DNA from 2 places in the Neobacillus sp. FW104-15D2 genome. Region 2 is predicted to be linked to the other one. Evidence: a T-box and tRNA genes for the amino acid it is inferred to sense, from the RefSeq annotation. Region 2 holds a T-box; the other holds one or more tRNA genes.
The links. The T-box of region 2 lies ahead of AC3WR0_RS19250 (glycine--tRNA ligase). A T-box ahead of a tRNA ligase gene usually reads a tRNA of that ligase, here a tRNA-Gly.
Positions count from the first base shown of each region.

Region 1: it has a tRNA-Gly gene. The T-box ahead of AC3WR0_RS19250 (glycine--tRNA ligase) is inferred to sense a tRNA for this amino acid. The anticodon was not compared.

Region 1 is NZ_JBYTCJ010000024.1:72,011-82,094, reverse strand. Features, by position in the region: gene AC3WR0_RS18145 (aldo/keto reductase) at 1-849, opposite strand, end outside; gene AC3WR0_RS18140 (DUF6671 family protein) at 1,190-1,609, opposite strand; gene AC3WR0_RS18135 (nuclease-related domain-containing protein) at 1,587-1,802, opposite strand; tRNA gene AC3WR0_RS18130 (tRNA-Gly) at 2,020-2,093, shown strand; gene AC3WR0_RS18125 (B3/B4 domain-containing protein) at 2,187-2,855, opposite strand; gene queG (tRNA epoxyqueuosine(34) reductase QueG) at 2,967-4,106, shown strand; gene AC3WR0_RS18115 (amidase domain-containing protein) at 4,180-5,061, shown strand; gene trmL (tRNA (uridine(34)/cytosine(34)/5-carboxymethylaminomethyluridine(34)-2'-O)-methyltransferase TrmL) at 5,129-5,617, shown strand; gene nfsA (oxygen-insensitive NADPH nitroreductase) at 5,904-6,653, shown strand; gene AC3WR0_RS18100 (PrkA family serine protein kinase) at 7,015-8,910, shown strand; gene AC3WR0_RS18095 (hypothetical protein) at 8,997-9,170, shown strand; gene AC3WR0_RS18090 (hypothetical protein) at 9,318-9,509, shown strand; gene yhbH (sporulation protein YhbH) at 9,645-10,084, shown strand, end outside.
Region 2 is NZ_JBYTCJ010000027.1:52,812-62,895, reverse strand. Features, by position in the region: gene dnaG (DNA primase) at 1-858, opposite strand, end outside; partial or broken gene AC3WR0_RS19265 (YaiI/YqxD family protein) at 895-1,330, opposite strand; gene AC3WR0_RS19260 (pyruvate, water dikinase regulatory protein) at 1,704-2,507, opposite strand; gene ccpN (transcriptional regulator CcpN) at 2,539-3,177, opposite strand; gene AC3WR0_RS19250 (glycine--tRNA ligase) at 3,420-4,802, opposite strand; T-box leader at 4,869-5,037, opposite strand; gene recO (DNA repair protein RecO) at 5,119-5,871, opposite strand; gene AC3WR0_RS19240 (YqzL family protein) at 5,905-6,048, opposite strand; gene era (GTPase Era) at 6,205-7,128, opposite strand; gene AC3WR0_RS19230 (cytidine deaminase) at 7,118-7,519, opposite strand; gene AC3WR0_RS19225 (diacylglycerol kinase family protein) at 7,714-8,103, opposite strand; gene ybeY (rRNA maturation RNase YbeY) at 8,087-8,557, opposite strand; gene AC3WR0_RS19215 (HD family phosphohydrolase) at 8,554-10,084, opposite strand, start outside.

The sequences.
Region 1 (10,084 bases), on a different contig from region 2:
AGCACTCTCAATGTGTTTTGGCTTTGTTACACCGATAATTGGCACAGTATGTTTTGCAATTGCCCAAGACATAGCAATTTGGGCAGGATCTGCGTTATGTTTTTTTCCGATTGTGTTCATTACATCAATTAAGTTATCAAGCTTTTCTAAAACCTCGGAAGTAAAAGCTTCTCCTCTTCTTGTCCCAGTTTTAAAAGGATTTTTGGAGCTATAGCTTCCTGTTAATGCACCTTGTTCTAATACCATATAAGAAAAGAATAAAACTTTATTCTGATTACACCAATCAATAATGCCAGCTTCCTCAGAGGAACGGTAAAGCAGACTATAATGGTTTTGTACGGCTGATAGCTGCAAACCTTCTTTTTCTAAAATAGACGCAGCTAACTTTATTTCCTCTAAATTATGATTAGAAACTCCAGCATGTTTTACTTTTCCACTTTTCATAAGAGGAATTAGTTTTGATGTCCATCTTTCCACATCATTAGGATTGTGGATCCAGTAAATATCTGTGAAATCCACACCGAGTCTATCAAAGCTTCCAGCTAGCATTTCTTCCATAGCATCTTCTGGCTGGGTTCCTCGAGGTGTAAATTTCGTTGAAATTAAGAAATCGTTTCGTCCCTTAATAAAACTTCCTAAAATTGTTTCAGAAGCACCCATTCCATAAACAGCCGCAGTATCCCACAAATTAAACCCAGCCTTCATAGCGGCTTCAAAAACAGGCTTTAAATCCTCACCGGTAAGATTATTACCAAAAACAGCATCTCCGCCATTTACACCATTTCCCCATGACCAGGTACCAAGTGCAATCGCAGGAATTTCTTGATGTTTCAATTTAACATATCTCATACTTAATCCCACCTCCATAAGTTTTTAACACATACATTATTAACTATTAGAGAAGAAAAAAACAAGATTAATGAACTGATATTAGTTTTTGATAAAAGGGAAGAGGGAAATAAAGATAAATGGAAAATGGATAACTAAAGGAGGAGATAGTGAACCCAGTATTGTTACCCCAAAAGCTTTGCCAAAGTAAAAGGGGTAACGATAGGGTTAGTATTGTTACCCCATATGGCTTTGCTAAAGTAAAAGGGGTAACGATAGGGTTAGTGTTGTGCCCCAAAAAGGTAGCGAGAAGTAAAAGGGGTAACAATAGGGGACCATCGAATGTGCTTAGTGATTCAGATTAGATAAAATAAATTGCTCTAGCTTTTCCATGGGCTTGGTATTTATTATAAAGAGCTTTTCTAATTGCTCTTTTAGAGTGAATTATATTACACCACTCATAAATGACATTCGTAGTTATTTTCTTATCCGGGAACAGAAGTTTAAACTCTTCAACACTTCTTAGGATGGCGGCTGATATACTTTCTTTGTAGCCGCACTTATTGCAAACTAAAATCTTTGTATCGAATTCCCTTATAAAAGAATGACAGGATGAACAGGTAATCCCTTTTTTAATTTGTTCAAAAGTATATGCAGGTACTCGAGAATAGGGAGATTCATTCAAGTGTAATGAGGTCAATCTTTCGGCAAGTTTAAACGGCTTGCCATATAATTTGGCGGATTTTCTAGATAACTGTTCAAAAAATCGTGTTAACTTCAAAGAGGTAAATGGTACTTTGAGAAATCAATAAAGAATCAATTTGAAATAAGGTGTTATTACAATCAAACAAAAGATCATTTAAAATCAGCCAATCACCTGTAAGATCTTTTAATAACAAATCATATTGCTTCTCACCTAAATAGCCTTTTTCAAGTGCAAGTAATTCGAAGCCTCCTTTGGATCGAGGTTCCACCGTGTATTCAGGATCCTTAATAATAATAATTCTTCCGGTTCATTTCGCGATTTTATTAACATTCCTTCACATCCTTTCTTCTGTATAAAGTTTTGTTACAGGCCCTTATTCCCTCTCAATACGAAATAAATTCGACAAATTTCCACAAAAACCTCTTGACCAAATCGGAAAAATCTTGTATTATATAGTAGTTGATTCGTTAAGAGCATTTAAATATGCGGGTGTAGTTTAATGGTAAAACTCCAGCCTTCCAAGCTGATGTCGTGGGTTCGATTCCCATCACCCGCTCCATACATAGCCAACGCAGTGTTTCGTTAAAAATAATGAAGCGCTGCGTTTTTTCATGTCCTGTAAAAGAGATGCTTTTTGCAAAAAAAGGATGCATCAGCATCCCAAAACATCATATGTTCCATCACCGCCATGAATCTGTATGAACATATTCATAAGTGACGCGGTGAGATTTCTTGCATTTTCTTCATTTGTGGATGGAGATAAATAAATAATCTGCAGGGCATTTTTTGTTTCTTTAGTTACTGGTGTTCTGGCCGAGTCGACGAATGGGCTTCCAAAAGGGCTTTCGTCATCTGCGGAAATCACCAGACCTTCTAAAGAATTAGTTCTTCCGTTCAGCCCCTCATATTCCTCTCCTTGTGCGCCAACTCGAATTTCAACAGCACCACTCAACTTATCTGCATCATAAACCCCAATAGGCACCTGGTATTGCAGCGAAAAAAAGTTGTTAATATCAATGGCACTTTGGACAGAGGTAAGGTAGTTTTGTTTTTTAATCCTGCGGAATAGTGCCTCTGAGGAAGGGCGGTAGCGGTTTGGGTCCTTGCCCGTCATTTTGAAAATGCTGCGCCATTCCTGTATACCTGGCAGGTCAGTAACGCTTTTGTCCTCAAGTTCAAAAAAGATGGATTCCTGAAAGAGCTGAAGCCTTCCTTTTAGCATTTGCGGCGAATCCCCAACTGTAATACCGCTGTATTGAATGATTCCCACTTTAAAGCCGGGAACCAGCTCTTTTAACTGGGATGACAGAGTAATTTCCATTGTTTCACCCTCCAAAATTCATTAAAAATAGTTTATCATAAATAAGATGTAATCATTAACCATACAGGCTGACGCCTTTATATAAAACTAAACAGGGAAGGAGGTTCGTAAATGGATTTCAATCGATTAAAAGAAGAAGTAATTGCTTACAGCAAGACAATTGGCATTGATAAAATTGGATTTACGAGCGCTGCTCCTTTTCTAGAGCTGAAAAATAGGCTTGTTCGCCAGCAGGAGTTAAATTATCAATCCGGTTTTGAAGAGCCAGATACTGAAAAACGTGTCAATCCATCGCTCCTTCTAAAAGATGCACAGTCTATTATCTCTATAGCACTTGCTTACCCTTCGAAAATGACTGTTCATATTCAGGGAAAAAAGGGCGAAAGAAGAGGTATCTTTTGCCGCGCATCCTGGGGACAGGACTATCATCATATACTTAGAGACAGACTCAGGAAATTAGAAGAGTTTATCAAAACAAAATTGCCTGAAGCAAAGCTGCAGTCCATGGTCGATACCGGAGAGCTTTCAGATAGGGCGGTTGCGGAACGAGCCGGGATTGGCTGGAGCGGGAAAAACTGCTCTATTATAACCCCTGAATTTGGATCGTTTGTTTATTTAGGTGAGATGATTACAAACTTACCCTTCGAGGCAGACAAGCCTATCGAGGATCAGTGTGGAACATGTTCGAAATGCCTTGATGCATGTCCAACCGGTGCGCTAGTCCAGGGAGGACAGCTAAATGCTAATAGATGTATCGCCTTCCTTACCCAAACAAAAGGATTCCTTCCGGACGAATTCAGGGAGGAGATTGGTAACAGGGTTTACGGATGTGATACCTGTCAAACAGTATGCCCCGTTAACAAGGGAAAGAATTTTCACTTTCATACAGAAATGGAGCCAGACCCAGAAGCTGCAAAACCTCTATTAAAACCTCTTATTAAAATTAGCAACAAGGACTTTAGAGAGAGGTTTGGCTACGTTTCAGGATCGTGGAGAGGAAAAAAACCTATTCAGCGTAACGCGATCCTTGCCTTAGCATTTTTTAGAGACAAATCCGCTTTAGAGCAATTAATCGAGGCTATGAAGGATGATCCTCGGCCAGTTATTCGCGGAACTGCTGCCTGGGCAATCGGAAAAATTGGCGGGGAGTTAGCTCAAAATGAACTTGAGATAGCTATGCTTAAAGAAAAGGACCCTGAAGTACTGGAAGAAATTGAAAAAGGCCTGAAATTGGCAAAGGAGCTGGTTTAAACACTGGCTCCTTTATTTTTTTGATTGAATTGCTTTTTCTATCATATGTATGAAAAGAAAGGAGCGATGATATATGCGTAAGCAGCTTCAGGATTTTTTGGAAAAAAGAATTCAGCATTATGTAAGTGCATCGAGAGATGAGGAAATTTCGGAACAAGCACAATTAAAAATTGACGCCTGTATGAAAAGATCAGCAGAGATCGTAAAGGTAAAAGCGACAGGAAAGATACTTGAAAAAGCCGCAGATGAAGAGTTTAGCAAGGCCAAATATCAGCTCCATTTTCAATATTTAATCAAACAGAAGGGAACTCTTTATATAGAGGAAGAGGTTGAGCAAAGGGAAGCTAAATTTTATAAGAATGTTTTGGTGGAAGACAATGAAATTATACCTGATGATGGTAGCATAAAGATAGACAGCGAACCTGACCTTTGGCGGCAGGAAGAAGAAAATGATGACAGAGGTACATTTGAATACAATCGGCTCAGAGCTGTTCAGTACGCTGAGAGATGGTGGAATGACTACAACCCTGCATATAGAAAATTTCAAAATGACTGTACTAGTTTTATATCCCAATGCCTGCACGCAGGTGGTGTGCCTATGAGAGGTTATCCAAACCGTCAAACGGGATGGTGGATCAAGGGGCAAAATTACAGTTATAGCTGGGCAGTGGCAAATTCATTGAGACTCTTTCTGGACAATTCTAAATCGGGGCTAGGGGCAAAATTAGTAAGCAGGCCAGAGCTGCTTCTTCCTGGGGATGTTATTTGCTATGATTTTCAGGGAGATGGACGCTTTGACCACAATACGATTGTTGTAGCCAAGGATGCAAACGGAATGCCTCTAGTCAATGCGCACACTTACAATAGCCGGATGAGGTATTGGGCATATACAGACTCGACGGCCTATACCCCTAATATTAAATACAAGTTCTATTCGATCTTGGGCGAGAGGTAAGTTCGGTTGTATGAGAGGGCAGGAGTGGTATAATAGCTGTTAGATTTATTTATATGAGGTGAAAAATTTGGCATTGCATGTAGTTTTATATCAGCCGCAAATCCCTTCTAATACTGGAAATATCGCGAGAACCTGTGCCGGAACTGGAACAAGGCTTCATTTAATCCGCCCCCTTGGCTTCTCTACCGACGACAAAATGCTGAAGAGAGCGGGATTAGATTACTGGGAGCACGTGGAAATTGCTTATTACGATTCCTTGGATGAATTTTATGAAAAGAATGAAGGCGGTCAATTTTTTTATTTGACCAAGTTTGGGAAAAAGCCGCATTCTTCTTTTGATTATAGTGATCCGAGCAAGGATTATTATTTTATTTTTGGCCGTGAAACAACCGGGTTGCCAGAGGAAGTAAGGGAAAAAAATAAAGAAACCAGTCTTCGTATCCCGATGAATGATAATATTCGGTCCTTAAATCTTTCAAATACGGCTGCAATCCTTGTTTACGAGGCGCTGCGCCAGCAAAACTACCCAGGTCTTTTAAAAGAATTTAACGATTAAAAACAGGTCGACAAGCGGCCTGTTTGCCTAATCAGAGAATATTCATAAATTCTGAACGAACGACGGGCTGGATATCCTAGTCAGGCGAAGGCAAAGGCAAAGGCAAAGGACAAGGAAAGCTTAGCTGGCTTTGCCTCGCACGAAGAAAAGGCGAGGATGTACCGTTTAGAGAGTAATTAGTACAAATATGCGCTGCCGTTACAAAGCTCGGCAGCCGCCTTGTTTTCTTTATTTTTTACATAGTGTTTGGGTTGAATTATTTTGGTATGAGGAAAGGAGAATTGAAATGAATGACGTTATTTCACTTTTACAAAGCCACCGTTCTATTCGGAAGTTTAAGGATCAGTCTTTAACAGATGAACAGATTAGGCTGATTGTAGGTTCTGCCCAATCGGCTTCGACCTCTAGCTTTGTACAAGCCTATTCGATTATTGGTATAAAAGATAAAGAAAAGAAGCGAAAGCTCGCTGAACTTGTTGGAAACCAGTCTTATGTTGACAACAACGGGCACTTTTTCGTTTTTTGCGCTGATCTTCACAGGCATGAGCTAATTGGAAAAAGAGAAGGAAAGGATGTTCTCCCTTCTATAGAAAGCACGGAAAAATTTATGGTTGGCCTTATCGATGCTTCACTTGCAGCTCAAAATGCAGCTGTTGCAGCAGAGTCTCTCGGGTTGGGCATCTGTTATATAGGGGGAATTAGAAATAATCTTCCAGAGGTAAAAGAAATTTTAAAAACGCCTGAACGCGTGATCCCGCTTTTCGGAATGGCGGTGGGTTATCCAGACCAGGATCCCGATATTAAACCACGTCTTCCGCTGGAGCATGTATACCATGAAGAAGAGTATCAGCAGGATAAAGAGGTATACGAAAGACAGCTGGATGAATATGATGCTCTGATTTCAAGTTATTATGAGGAAAGAACAGAGGGCAAACGGAAGGACCGCTGGACAGAGCAGATGGCATTAATGCTTGAAAGACGCGTGCGTATGTACATGAAAGAATTTGTTCAAAAAAATAAAATGGATTTGCATTAAAAAATTTTTTTGTCAAAATAAAAAAGGGCTGCCAATGGCAGCCTTTTTTATTTACACTTACTTGTTTGGTGTTCCTGGCTTATCATTGTATCCGGCTGTAAATATGGCAGCAATAAAAGTAATCATAACAGCGACGACTAGTACAGTACCCATAATTATGTAAGCCCCCTTTTTAGCATTTTTATTATACAAACATATAGTAACATTATAGCCTATTTCCTAGCCTATGAAAACGTAAAGCTTATTTTTTCATGAAGGAAAAGTATTTTGGGATTAACTGGTAATGAGAATGTTCAAATAAACATGAGCATAGAGTATATTAATCGTCTCTGATAAAGCGACAGGGGGAGGACCTGACCTAATGGATATTTTAAAAAAGATTGAACACTATCGAGAAGAAGAGGAAAAGCTTCGCTGGGAAGGAAGTTTCAGGGATTATCTTAACTTGCTGAAAGAAAAGCCATGGATTGCTCAATCTGCACACTCACGGGTTTATAATATGCTCAAAGATGCTGGAATTGAAGAGGTTAAAGGTAAAAAGAAGTATAAATTCTTCAGCAACCAGCTGTTTGGTCTAGAGGAAGCACTGGAACGCCTTGTTGAGGAGTATTTTCACCCTGCTGCTAAAAGGCTAGATGTTAGAAAACGTATTTTATTATTAATGGGTCCTGTAAGTGGAGGTAAATCCACATTGGTTACCATGCTGAAACGGGGATTAGAGGCTTATACACGTTCAGACAAAGGCTCCGTCTTTGCGATTAAAGGCTGTCCAATGCATGAGGATCCACTCCACTTGATTCCGCATCATCTTCGTACTGATTTTATTGAGGAATATGGAATTCGTATTGAAGGCAATTTGTCCCCGCTGAATATGATGCGGCTCGAAGAGGAATACGGGGGCCGGATTGAGGATGTATTAGTTGAAAGAATCTTCTTTTCCGAAGACAGGCGGACTGGAATCGGTACCTTTAGTCCTTCAGATCCAAAGTCCCAGGATATTGCTGACTTAACAGGAAGTATTGACTTTTCAACCATTGCAGAATTTGGTTCTGAATCTGACCCGCGAGCCTACAGGTTTGATGGTGAATTGAATAAAGCCAACAGGGGAATGATGGAGTTCCAGGAAATGCTGAAGTGTGATGAAAAATTTCTCTGGCATTTGCTTTCACTGACTCAGGAAGGAAACTTTAAAGCAGGAAGGTTTGCCCTGATCAGCGCGGATGAATTAATAGTTGCGCATACGAATGAAACAGAATACAGATCCTTTATTTCTAATAAGAAGAATGAGGCTCTTCATTCGCGGATTATCGTTATGCCTATCCCATATAATTTAAAGGTAACCCAGGAAGAAAAGATTTATGAAAAAATGATCCAGGAAAGCGATGTTGCAGATGTTCATATTGCCCCTCATACTTTAAAAGTCGCAGCCATGTTCACAATTCTTACTAGGCTGAAAGAGCCGAAAAAGGGTGACATTGATCTGGTTAAGAAAATGCGCCTGTATGACGGTGATAACGTAGAAGGTTATAATTCTGCTGATATTGAAGAGCTTCAAAAAGAACACGCCGATGAAGGTATGAGCGGTATTGATCCGCGTTACGTAATCAACCGTATTTCCTCCACCATAATCAGAAAAGAAATACCTTCCATTAATGCTCTTGATGTTCTCAGGTCCTTAAAGGACGGCTTGGATCACCATCCATCCATAACGGCTGAACTGCGTGAGCGTTACATGAATTATATTTCTATTGCCAGAAGAGAGTACGACACCATTGCCAAGAAGGAAGTACAGAAGGCCTTTGTTTATTCGTATGAGGAGTCTGCGAAGACATTAATGGATAACTATTTAGATAATGTTGAGGCATATTGCAATAAAGCGAAGCTTCGCGATCCGCTGACTGGAGAAGAAATCAGTCCGGATGAAAAGCTAATGCGGTCAATTGAAGAGCAAATTGGCATTTCCGAAAATGCAAAAAAAGCGTTCAGGGAAGAAGTATTAATTAGAATTTCAGCATTTGCCAGAAAAGGCAAGCGGTTTGACTATAACTCCCACGATCGGCTTCGAGAAGCCATCCAGAAGAAACTATTTGCTGATTTGAAGGATGTTGTAAAAATTACGACCTCCACAAAAACACCGGATGAACAGCAGCTGAAGAAAATTAATAATGTTGTGGCTAGACTTGTAGATGAACACGGCTACAATACAACTTCCGCGAACGACCTTTTAAGGTACGTGGGAAGCTTATTAAATCGATAGAACAAAGGGGCTGGTACTTATGGTGCTGGCCTTTTTTGTTTAGAAATCCCCTCTTAAGGGAAAAGAAGCATTAGAGGTGATAAAACATGGCAAAAGAACTTGATAAAAATTATCAACCCGATAATGGATCTATGGCACCAGATATGGAAGACATCAAAAACCTCGGCAAACAAATGGAAAACCGCAGAACGAATCAGGAGTTAAAAGAAGACTACCAAAAATACCCGGATCCAATACAGCATGAACCTGAAGATGACTAACCTCCACACAATGTGTGGGGGTTTTTATTTTTTTGCCACTGTATTCTCTGGCAACTAGAGAAAAACTTGGTGAAATGTGAAAGACGCATCTCTGGGACAAAATTGTGCCTGGCACCTTCCAAGAGGCGTGGGCTCTGGGGTGGGCACGTGGTTTATGAAGGGCTAAAGCTGATTGGTCCAGAAGGAAACGGCCATTCAACTGAATTTGATGGGCACAAGTCGGGTGGTCAGAAAGAAAATGTCTTTCATCCGGACGGCCCATGGGGGTTAAATGCGGCTTTTGATTTTTATGTCAGCCTTTTTTTCTATACACGAAATAATTGTCAAAATTATTTGTAAATTATTCGCCAAACCTGCATAGGATAGAGTAATCAACTTTTCATTACTTTGTATTTTGGGCAGTCGAAATTAGTGTATGCATAAAAAACCAAAACAGTGTAACAGAATAAAAAAGTGAATAAGGAGGGGTTTACATTGACCGATAAGAGTAGCCACCAGTTTGTGATTTCGCGAGAAGATTGGTCCCTCCACCGTAAAGGCCACGATGACCAGCAGCGCCATCAGGAAAAAGTACAGGAGGCAATCCGAAATAATCTTCCAGACTTAATCACTGAAGAAAGCATTATCATGTCAAATGGTCGCGATGTGGTTAAAATTCCAATTCGTTCTCTGGACGAATACAAGATTCGCTATAATTATGATAAAAACAAACATGTGGGCCAGGGAAACGGAGACAGCCAAGTTGGGGATGTGGTCGCACGGGATGGTTCTGGCAATGAAAAAGGACCGGGTAAAGGTCAGGGTGCTGGAGACCAGGCAGGTGAGGATTACTTTGAAGCGCAAGTATCCATGATGGAGCTGGAAGAGGCGCTGTTCAAGCAGCTGGAGCTTCCAAATCTAAAAAGGAAAGAGCA
Region 2 (10,084 bases):
TGCTACTCCATTTTCCACACCGGAACGGTCAGCAGCAATGACATCAGCAAATCCCTCAAAAAGGACAATTTGCTGCGTTCTTCTTATATTTGGTTTTGCTAAATGAAAGTTATATAAAACTTTACTTTTATTAAAGATTGGCGTTTCGGGGCTATTCAAATACTTGGGCTCTTCCGCCCCCAAAGATCTCCCGGAAAACGCAATCGTTTTGCCATGTCGGTCAAGTACCGGAAACATTATCCGATCCCTGAAACGGTCAAAATAGGTTCCGTCCTTTTCCCTTTTGATAATCAATCCCGCTTTTTCCATCAATTCAGGCTTTAAATCCCGCTTCGTTAAAAATTTAACGACAAAATCCCACGAATTAAGCGAATAGCCAATTTCAAATTTATCAATGGATTCTCTCGTAAAACCCCTGTTAAGCAGGTATTCTAGTGCGTCCTGACCCTCTTTTGTATTTACCAGCAAGTGATGGTAAAATTTCTTTAAAAGGTCGTGGGCATCGAGCATCGCCTGTAGTTCGGGTGAGATTCCTTTTTCATTCCCAGAGGTTTGTAAGCTAATATCAAGTTCAATATTTGCCCGTTCAGCCAGCTTTAAGGCTGCCTCCTGAAAGGATAGCCCCTCAAGATCCATTAAAAATGAAAAAACGTTTCCACCGGCACCACAGCCAAAACAATGAAAAATTTGTTTATCTGGTGCGACAGAAAAAGACGGTGTATTTTCTCCATGGAAAGGACATAATCCGAAGTAATTTCGCCCGTGCTTTGTAAGTTGAACATGATCACTTATTAGTTCAACAATATCTACACCCTGACGAATTTGGTTGATTTTTTCTTCGGCAATACGCTCTGCCATGAAAACAACTCCATTTTTCTAAAAAAAGTATAGCGTTTATCCCACTGCAATATTCGACAAAATGTTTGTCAATTCCTTCACAAACCGTTCCCGGTCGGAAGATAATAAGGGTTTTGGCCCTTTTCCACACTCTCACTGCGGCATGCCTTTGCACTTGAAAAACGCATATCAAGAGCTGTCAAAATTCCTTTTTCTTCAAATAAAGTTCCCCTTGGAGATAGAACATAAACCCCTTTCAGAAGAAGGGCAGAAGCGAGGCCAATATCCTGGGTAACTGCAATATCTCCTTTAGCAGCATGATTCATAATAAAAAGATCAGCCGCTTCCTTTCCGACATCCACATATTTCCACTCCACGTGTGTAAATCGTTTATTACGTGGTTATATGAAGCAACAAAAAGGACTGTTATTGAAAAGCAAGAGGTAATTTCGACAATTTCTTCTTTAGCCGGACAGGAATCTGCTCTACAAATATAGTGGGAACGCCAATTTCATTAGTACTAATTCTACATCACTCCGTATAATCCTTCTTGCCTCAATAACTTTTCTTTGCCAACGACCATTTATAAAGCAAGAAAGAACTTATTTGATCAAATACAGATTATGTCGAATATTTTTCAAGAGCCTCCCTTGACATCTCACAATAAATAGTTTATTCGTTCAAACCAAAGTCTAAACCTAATAACATACATTTTTATCACAATTTTTTATTATAGTACATTGTTTAATATTTTTCCATTAATTTTTACTTTAGAAATTTACTTTTTAATACTTATTAAATTCTTTAAAGCGATGTCCCAAATTATAGAAAAATGCACATAACCGTTTTGATTATGTGCAGGAAGTTCATCTTTTATGTATAAAATTTAAAATTTCATTTGCTGTTTCTTCGACCGCTTTATTGGTTACATCGATGATAGGACAATTAATTCGGGAAACCACTTTTTCAAAAAATACAAGCTCTTCCTTTATCCGTTCAATATTAGCGTAGCTTGCCTGATCGTTAAGACCGAGGGATATTAATCTTTCACGCCGGATGTTATTCAGTTTTTCAGGGCTGATTTTTAATCCAAAGCATTTTTCAGGCGGAACTTTATAAAGCTCTTCAGGTGGCTCGACCTCTGGAACAAGAGGGACATTAGCTACCTTTAAGCGCTTTAGAGCAAGGTATTGGGAAAGGGGGGTTTTGGACGTTCTTGATACCCCAATTAAAACAATATCAGCTTTCATTATTCCACGTGGATCACGACCATCGTCATACTTAACAGCAAATTCAATAGCCTCAACCTTTTTAAAATAATCCTCGTCAAGCTTACGAACTAGGCCAGGTTCACAAAGAGGTACTTTTCCGGTTAACTCTTGAATTTGATCCATTAATGGACCAATTAAGTCACAAGCATAAATTCCTTCTTTTTCTGCTGCTTTTTGAATATATTCCCTCATATCAGGCTTCACAAGTGTAAAGGCAATCATACCTTTGTCCATTTTTACAAGAGAAATTACCTCGTCAATATGTTCTTTGTCCTCTACATAAGGAAATCTTTTAAGAATCATTCCTGAACCGTTAAACTGGGTTATTGCCGCCTTTGTAACTAATTCAGCCGTTTCCCCGACAGAATCAGAGACGACATAAATAACTGGTATACTCATTATTCCCCACCATCTCCTCTTTTTGAGTTTTTTACATACCTTCTTCTCCCAGAGCAACAAAAGCCTTGGCTATATTAGTTTTTGTCACACGGCCGATGACTTCAAAACCTTTTTCTGTCTTCTTCACTACAGGAAGTGCATCAATTTGTTTATCAATCAATTTTTTTGCAACTTCAATAAGAAGATCATCTCTCTCACATATAGTAATATTCGGCATCCTCGTCATAATAATGTTGACTGGAAGACTTGCTAGCTCCTGTTTGCCAATACTGGCCCGTAAAAGATCCTTTCGAGATAGAACTCCCACAAGCAGTGAATTTTGGTCGACTACAAATAGAGTGCCTACATCCTCCAAAAACATAGAAACGATGGCATCATATACGGAAACATTTTCATTTACCACTACGGGAATCGACTGGTATTCTCTGACAAATATTTTTTGCAGATTTTCGGTCAGAAGCTGTGTACCAGACTTTCCTGTATAAAAATACCCCACGCGCGGGCGAGCATCCAAAAAACCAGCCATAGTTAGTATTGCCAAATCAGGCCGCAAAGTGGCTCTTGTTAAATTTAACTGATCTGCTATATGTTCACCGGTAATCGGTCCATTATCCTTTACAATTTGCAGAATTTTCTCCTGTCGTTTGTTAAGTTCTATTGTCCTCACCACCTTTAAGTATCATTTAAGACGAAACGGATATACTTTTCCTCCTTGAAACAACAAAAGAGTTATACTTATATAAAAACATTATATACCAATCCAAGTAAATGGAAAGGCAGTTGGAACGATAGTTTTTGAAAAAATAAAGAAAGTACGGCTTAAATCAGCCGCACTTTTCTTTGTTACTGTTTTCCGGTTGAGGGTCGGTCTTTCGTTTACGGAAGAACAATTCGGTCATTTCTAATGTATAATTAGAAACTAATTTTCTCTTGTAAGAAGTTTACTAGCTCAGTAATAGGAAGTCTTGTCTGTTCCATTGTATCCCTGTCTCTGACAGTTACCATTTTGTCTTCAACAGAATCGAAATCGAAAGTAATGCAATATGGTGTACCGATTTCATCATGTCTGCGGTATCGTTTTCCTATTGAGCCAGCTTCATCATAATCCACAAGAAAATGCTTTGAAAGTTCTTCATATACACCTCTTGCATTCTCAGAAAGCTTTTTGGACAATGGAAGTACAGCTGCTTTAAATGGCGCTAAAGCAGGATGAAAATGCATAACTGATCTTGACGTACCATCTTCGAGCTGCTCTTCATCATAAGCATCGATTAAATAAGCAAGGGTAACCCTGTCAGCGCCCAGGGATGGCTCTATACAATACGGAACATACTTTTCATTGGTTTCAGGATCATTATAATGAAAATCTTCACCTGAAAATTGCATATGCTGTTTTAAGTCGTAATCTGTTCTGGAGGCAATGCCCCATAACTCGCCCCAGCCAAATGGAAATTTGTATTCAAAGTCAGTTGTAGCATTACTATAATGAGACAATTCATCTTCTGAATGATCACGTAATCTTAAATTTTCTCTTTTTAAACCAAGAGATATTAACCATTGCTCGGCATACTGTTTCCAGAAATCAAACCACTTTAGTTCCTCCCCAGGCTTACAGAAAAACTCTAATTCCATTTGCTCAAACTCGCGTGTACGGAAGGTAAAGTTACCTGGAGTTATCTCGTTTCTAAAGCTTTTGCCAATTTGGGCAATACCAAAAGGTAATTTTTTTCTCATAGTACGCTGAACATTTTTGAAGTTTACAAAAATGCCTTGTGCTGTTTCAGGACGAAGAAAGATTTCATTTGTACTAGTTTCGGTAACACCCTGAAATGTTTTAAACATTAGATTAAATTGACGGATACCCGTGAAATCGTGGCTGCCACAATCAGGACAAGCAATATTATGCTCCTTAATTAATTCTTCCATTTTTTCAAATGGGAGGCCATCAACCACTAGCTCAATTCCTTTTTCATCAAGAGCATTTTCAATTAGCTTATCTGCACGGTGGCGAGCTTTACAATTTTTACAATCAATCATTGGGTCATTAAAGTTGCCAATATGTCCTGACGCCTCCCAAGTCCTTGGGTTCATCAGGATGGCTGCATCAATACCAACATTATAAGGGGACTGTTGAACAAACTTTTTCCACCATGCCTGTTTAATATTGTTCTTTAATTCCACTCCAAGCGGACCATAGTCCCAAGTATTTGCCAAACCTCCATATATTTCAGATCCAGGAAATACAAATCCCCTGTGTTTCGCATGTGAAACAATCTGCTCCATACTTACGCTCATCATTTTTCTCTCCTTTAAGGTTAATAAAATGGAAAATAAAAAAACTCCCATCCTCTATGCGCATCGCATAGGGACGAGAGTTACCCGCGGTTCCACCCTAATTGCCGCAAAAGCGGCCTCTTTAAATAAGATTGCTCAGGAATGCCTTCCTCCGGTCTCTATAACCCGGCTTCCACTGTCCCGGGATCGCTTAATACAGAGGAGCCAAAGTACTCCTTTCCGTCACTGCAATTAATTAACTTTAAACAGATATTAACCAAAACAGCAATCATTGTCAACATGAATGGTTAATGTTCTAATTGTATATGAAAAAATTTTATATAAGTCCCTTTAGATTATCCATGGAATCAAGGAATTTCTTTGACTTAAGATGAAGTCCCGAATATTCCTCATAGTAAGCTGAGATTACCTTTTTCAGTTCAGCTTTTGTTTCCTCTTTAACTGATATATTTCCAAGCCTTGAAAGGTCAAAATAATAAAATATTCTTAAAAGCTTTACAGCTGCAGCTGATATTTTAAAGTGATACGGGTCTTTTTCAAGACAGCGGTGGCAGATAAATCCTCCCTCTCTGACTGAAAAAGAGAATTGGCCCTCCATACTGCCACAAACTGCACATTGATTCAATATAGGATGTAGCCCAAGTACATTCAGTATCTTCAATTCAAAAATATTCTTGAGCACCTCTGGATCATAACCCTCATCCAAGTAATGAAGCGTTTGAAAAAGCAGCTCAAACAAAAATGGGTCGGGCTTTCTATCATCTGTGCTTTTATCTGTCAGCTCCACAATATAACTCGCGTAGGCAGTTAAAAAAATATCTTCCCTTATGGATCGCAAAGATGAAATCATTTCGCCCTGCTGAAGAGTTCCGAGTCCCGACCCCTTTTGAACAAGGAAGTATCCATGTGTAAAGAGCTGAGAGATGGCAGCAAGGCGGCTGTTTGTTTTTTTTGCTCCTCTTGCCATCGCCCCAATTTTGCCCCACTCACGTGTATAAAGAGTAACTATTTTATTTGTTTCACTATAATCCGTATTTCTTATGACGATGCCTTCGCATTTTTCGAGCATTTTAAGCCACCATCCATTTATGGAAGGTCAAACTTATGAAACAGGAGAATCCATTGTTGCTAGTTCATCATCCAGAGTCCCGGGTCTGTCTTGTCTTTCCTTCTCAAGCTCTTTAAAGAGAAGATATGTGTCAATGTTACCTGTTTCACTGAAAACCTTCCAGGTAAAATCCAACATTCAAAACCCCACCTTTCAATATTTATACTAGCATTTACAAATTCAAAACCTTACATTTATCATAGCCTGCCATCCTAAAATCATGAGTACTAAAAACTGTTAATCCAGAGCATGCATAATTTCCCTTGACTACTAATAATCTAATTAGGGCTCAAATTAATATTCGTCATCCCTGAATCCAAAGTCACGAAGCTGGGAGGCTTTATTTCTCCAATCCTTCTGAACCTTCACCCAAAGCTCCAGAAAGACCTTTGAGCCGAGAAGATTTTCAATATCCATTCTTGCTCGTTTTCCAATCTCTTTCATCATGGCTCCTTGTTTTCCGATAACAATGCCTTTTTGTGAATCTCTTTCCACAATAATTGTTGCCATGACATTGATAACATCCTTATCCTGGCGCCGTTCCATCTTATCGATTAATACTGCCAGAGAGTGAGGAATTTCTTCCCGTGTCAGATGAAGCGCCTTTTCCCTGATTAATTCTGAAACGATAAAACGCTCAGGATGGTCTGTAACCTGATCCGCCGGGTAAAATTGCGGCCCTTCAGGCATATAACCTTTAATTTGATCCAACAATCGATCAACATTATTGCCTTCAAGGGCAGAAATAGGAATAATTTCTTTAAAAGAATACTTTTCTTTATAAGATTCCATGATTGGAAGCAGATCATCGGGATGAACCTGATCAATTTTGTTAATAACAAGGAATACTGGGGTTTTTATTGATTGAAACTTTTCAAGGATAAATTCCTCACCCCGGCCAAAGCCTTCCTCTGCATTAACCATAAAAAGAACAAGATCCACCTCTTTGAGTGTATTTTGAGCTACTTTCATCATAAAGTCGCCGAGTTTATGCTTTGGTTTGTGAATTCCTGGTGTATCAATAAAAATCAGCTGTGCATCCTCAAGTGTAAGGACACCCTGTACTTTATTTCTAGTAGTTTGCGGTTTATCACTCATAATTGCGATCTTTTGTCCGATAACGCGGTTCAGGAAAGTTGATTTCCCAACGTTTGGCCTTCCGATAATAGAAATAAAGCCTGATTTATATCCTTGATTGTTGTTCATATTAGTTTCCATTTAGATCCTCCGGTGAAAAAGCCCCTGGCAGAAGTTCCCTTACAGTTAACTCTTGTATATCCCCTTTAAGGTTGGTTAAAACCACTACCATCTCTTTATCGCAAAGCTCAGCAATAACCTGCCTGCAGGCACCACAGGGCGAGCACGGACGGTCTGTATCAGCCACGACTGCAAGCATAGAATAATTCTTATCACCTTCTGAAAAGGCTTTAAAGAGTGCTGTGCGCTCTGCACAGTTGCACATTGTATATGCCGCATTTTCTATATTGCATCCTCGGTATACCTTGCCGTCACTAGTTAATAAAGCTGCTCCAACAGGGAAATTAGAATAAGGAACGTAAGCCATTTCCCTAGCCTTTTTTGCTTCTTCAATAAGTTCATTGATATTCAAGATGATACTCCCTTTCCAGCGGAAAAAGTTGGGATATATTTATTTTACCTCAAAACCAGCGGCTTTTCATTATTTGTAGCAAAATCGTAATAAAAAATTTAGAATTTTCTCATAACATTAAGGCATTATTTAACTTGCCTGCCTTGTCATTTTAACGGAACGTGATATCGTTTTCAAATGGCCATGAAAAAAGCCTATAAAAAGGCGTTAATAATCTTAGGAAGAAAAATAAACAGCCCTATAATAGCTGAAACAATGGAAAATCCAAAAACTGCCGCTGCGGCAATATCCTTTGCCTGTTTTGCCAGAGGGTGAAAGTCCTTTGTAACAAGGTCTACCACCCTTTCCATTGCCGTATTCATTAATTCCAAAGAGATTGTTCCGCCAATAGCTAGTATGATACAGACCCATTCAACCGATGAAATAGAAAAAAAGAAAGAGAGAAGGATAGCAACAACTGCAGCAAATAAATGAATTCGAATATTCCTCTCTGTCCTTACGGCTGAAGCAAGACCTGCTATGGCATGTGAAAAAGACTTCCAAAGAGGGATAGGCTTAGTGGTTTTCTTACCGTCTAAGCCCATACTCGTCCAATATATCCTTTTGGAGTGAAAACATTTCTTTTTCATCTTCCTCATTTTCGTGGTCATACCCAAGGAGATGAAGGAAGCCATGAACAGCTAGAAATCCGAGCTCACGCTCAAAAGAGTGGCCATATTCTTCAGCCTGCTCTTTAGTTCTCTCAGTGGAAATAATAATATCCCCAAGTACACGAGGCAAACCAGCGCCAATTAATTCTATTTCACCTTCTCCCATTTCCTCCATTGCAAATGAAATAACATCTGTAGGTCTGTCCTTATCACGATATTCCCGGTTAATTTCCTGAATCTTATCATTTGTTACAAAGGTAACTGAAAGCTCTGTGCCACCTTCAACCTTTTGCTTTTCGGCTGCAAAATTCAGGAGCTTTTCAATTTCTTTAATATCGTCTTCTGCTACTTGATTTGTTTCATCCATAAAGTCAATATTTAAATTCATGCCTCTATCACCTTCTGTTTTGTAATTTCCGGATATTCAATCCGGGAGTGGAATATTCCTTTTAATGTTTCACATAGAGTATGGGCAACCACTTCAAGTTCTTTTAGTGTAAGTTCACATTCATTAAATTGCCCATCCTGCAGCTTGTCAGCTGTAATGGCCCTAACAAGCGATTCTATTTGCACTGGGGTTGGCTGGGTCATTGAGCGTACAGCTGCTTCCACACTGTCTGCTATCCCAATAATGGCAATCTCTTTAGTTTGCGCCTTGGGCCCGGGATATCTATATTCTTTTTCTTTAATATCCGGATTAACCTGAACCGCTTTGTGATAAAAAAATTTCAGCAAAGAAGTTCCATGATGCTGTTCTGCAATTTCGACAATCTCTTTTGGCATATGGTACTTTCTTAGGATTGCCCCACCATCTGCTGCATGAGCAATAATAATTTGCGCACTTTTCTCCGGTGGCAGTCGATCATGAGGATTATCTCTGTTCAGCTGGTTTTCGATAAAAAAGAGGGGCCTTTTTGTTTTTCCTACATCGTGATAATAGCAGCCTACACGTGCAAGTAATCCATTAGCTCCTATAGCTTCACAGGCTGATTCAGCCAAATTGGCAACCATTACACTATGATGATAGGTTCCGGGAGCCTCTGTCAGTATTTTTCTTAGTAAAGGATGATTCGGGTTTGAAAGTTCAATCAGCTTCATTGTAGATAAAATCCCAAAGCTAGCTTCAAAAAAAGGCAGAAAGCCTATACATAAAACAGCAGACACTACTCCGGAAACAAGTGAAGCGATAATGAAAAAACCATATTCCATGCCGGAATACTGCCCATTTCGCAAAAACATAAGGGACAATAAAGTGATGAGGTTGACTGCCGATGCAAAAAATCCCGCTTGCAAAATCTTAGATCTCTGGTTTTGAGTACTGAGAAACAATATTCCAGCAAGTGAACTGAAGAGAATATAAATCCCTGCAGAAATATTTAAAGCCCCGGAAATCCCTTCATTAAAAATGATGCTCCCGCATACGGCCATAATGATTGAAATAAAAACAGCCAGCTTCTCATCCATTAAAATTTTGATAAGCATCCCGCACATAGCAGCGGGAAAAATATAACTGATTTCGGTGTAGTTCAGTTCGTGAAGCAGACTGACCATTTTCATTAAGAAAATGGAAAGCGTAAATATTAATCCAAAAAGCAGTAAAAACGTCTGTCTTTTGTCAGGATGCGTCTTCAGCTGATAAAAATAATAATAAATAAAGGAAAGAATAAGCCCTATTAAAAAAGCAAGGCCAATATATGGTTTTAGCGATTGATCATTATTAAGAAAACCTGCAAGCTTTAATTGGCGATATTTTTCCCTGGTGATCAATTCACCTTCTTCAACAATAATCTGTCCCTGAAGGATCTTTACAGGTTCCACATTTTCTGCAGCCTGGTTTCGCAATTCCTCCGTTGCTTCCGGATCATAAAATTCATTTTGAACAATAGCATATCGGCCAAGTTCAATAGCAGAGTTT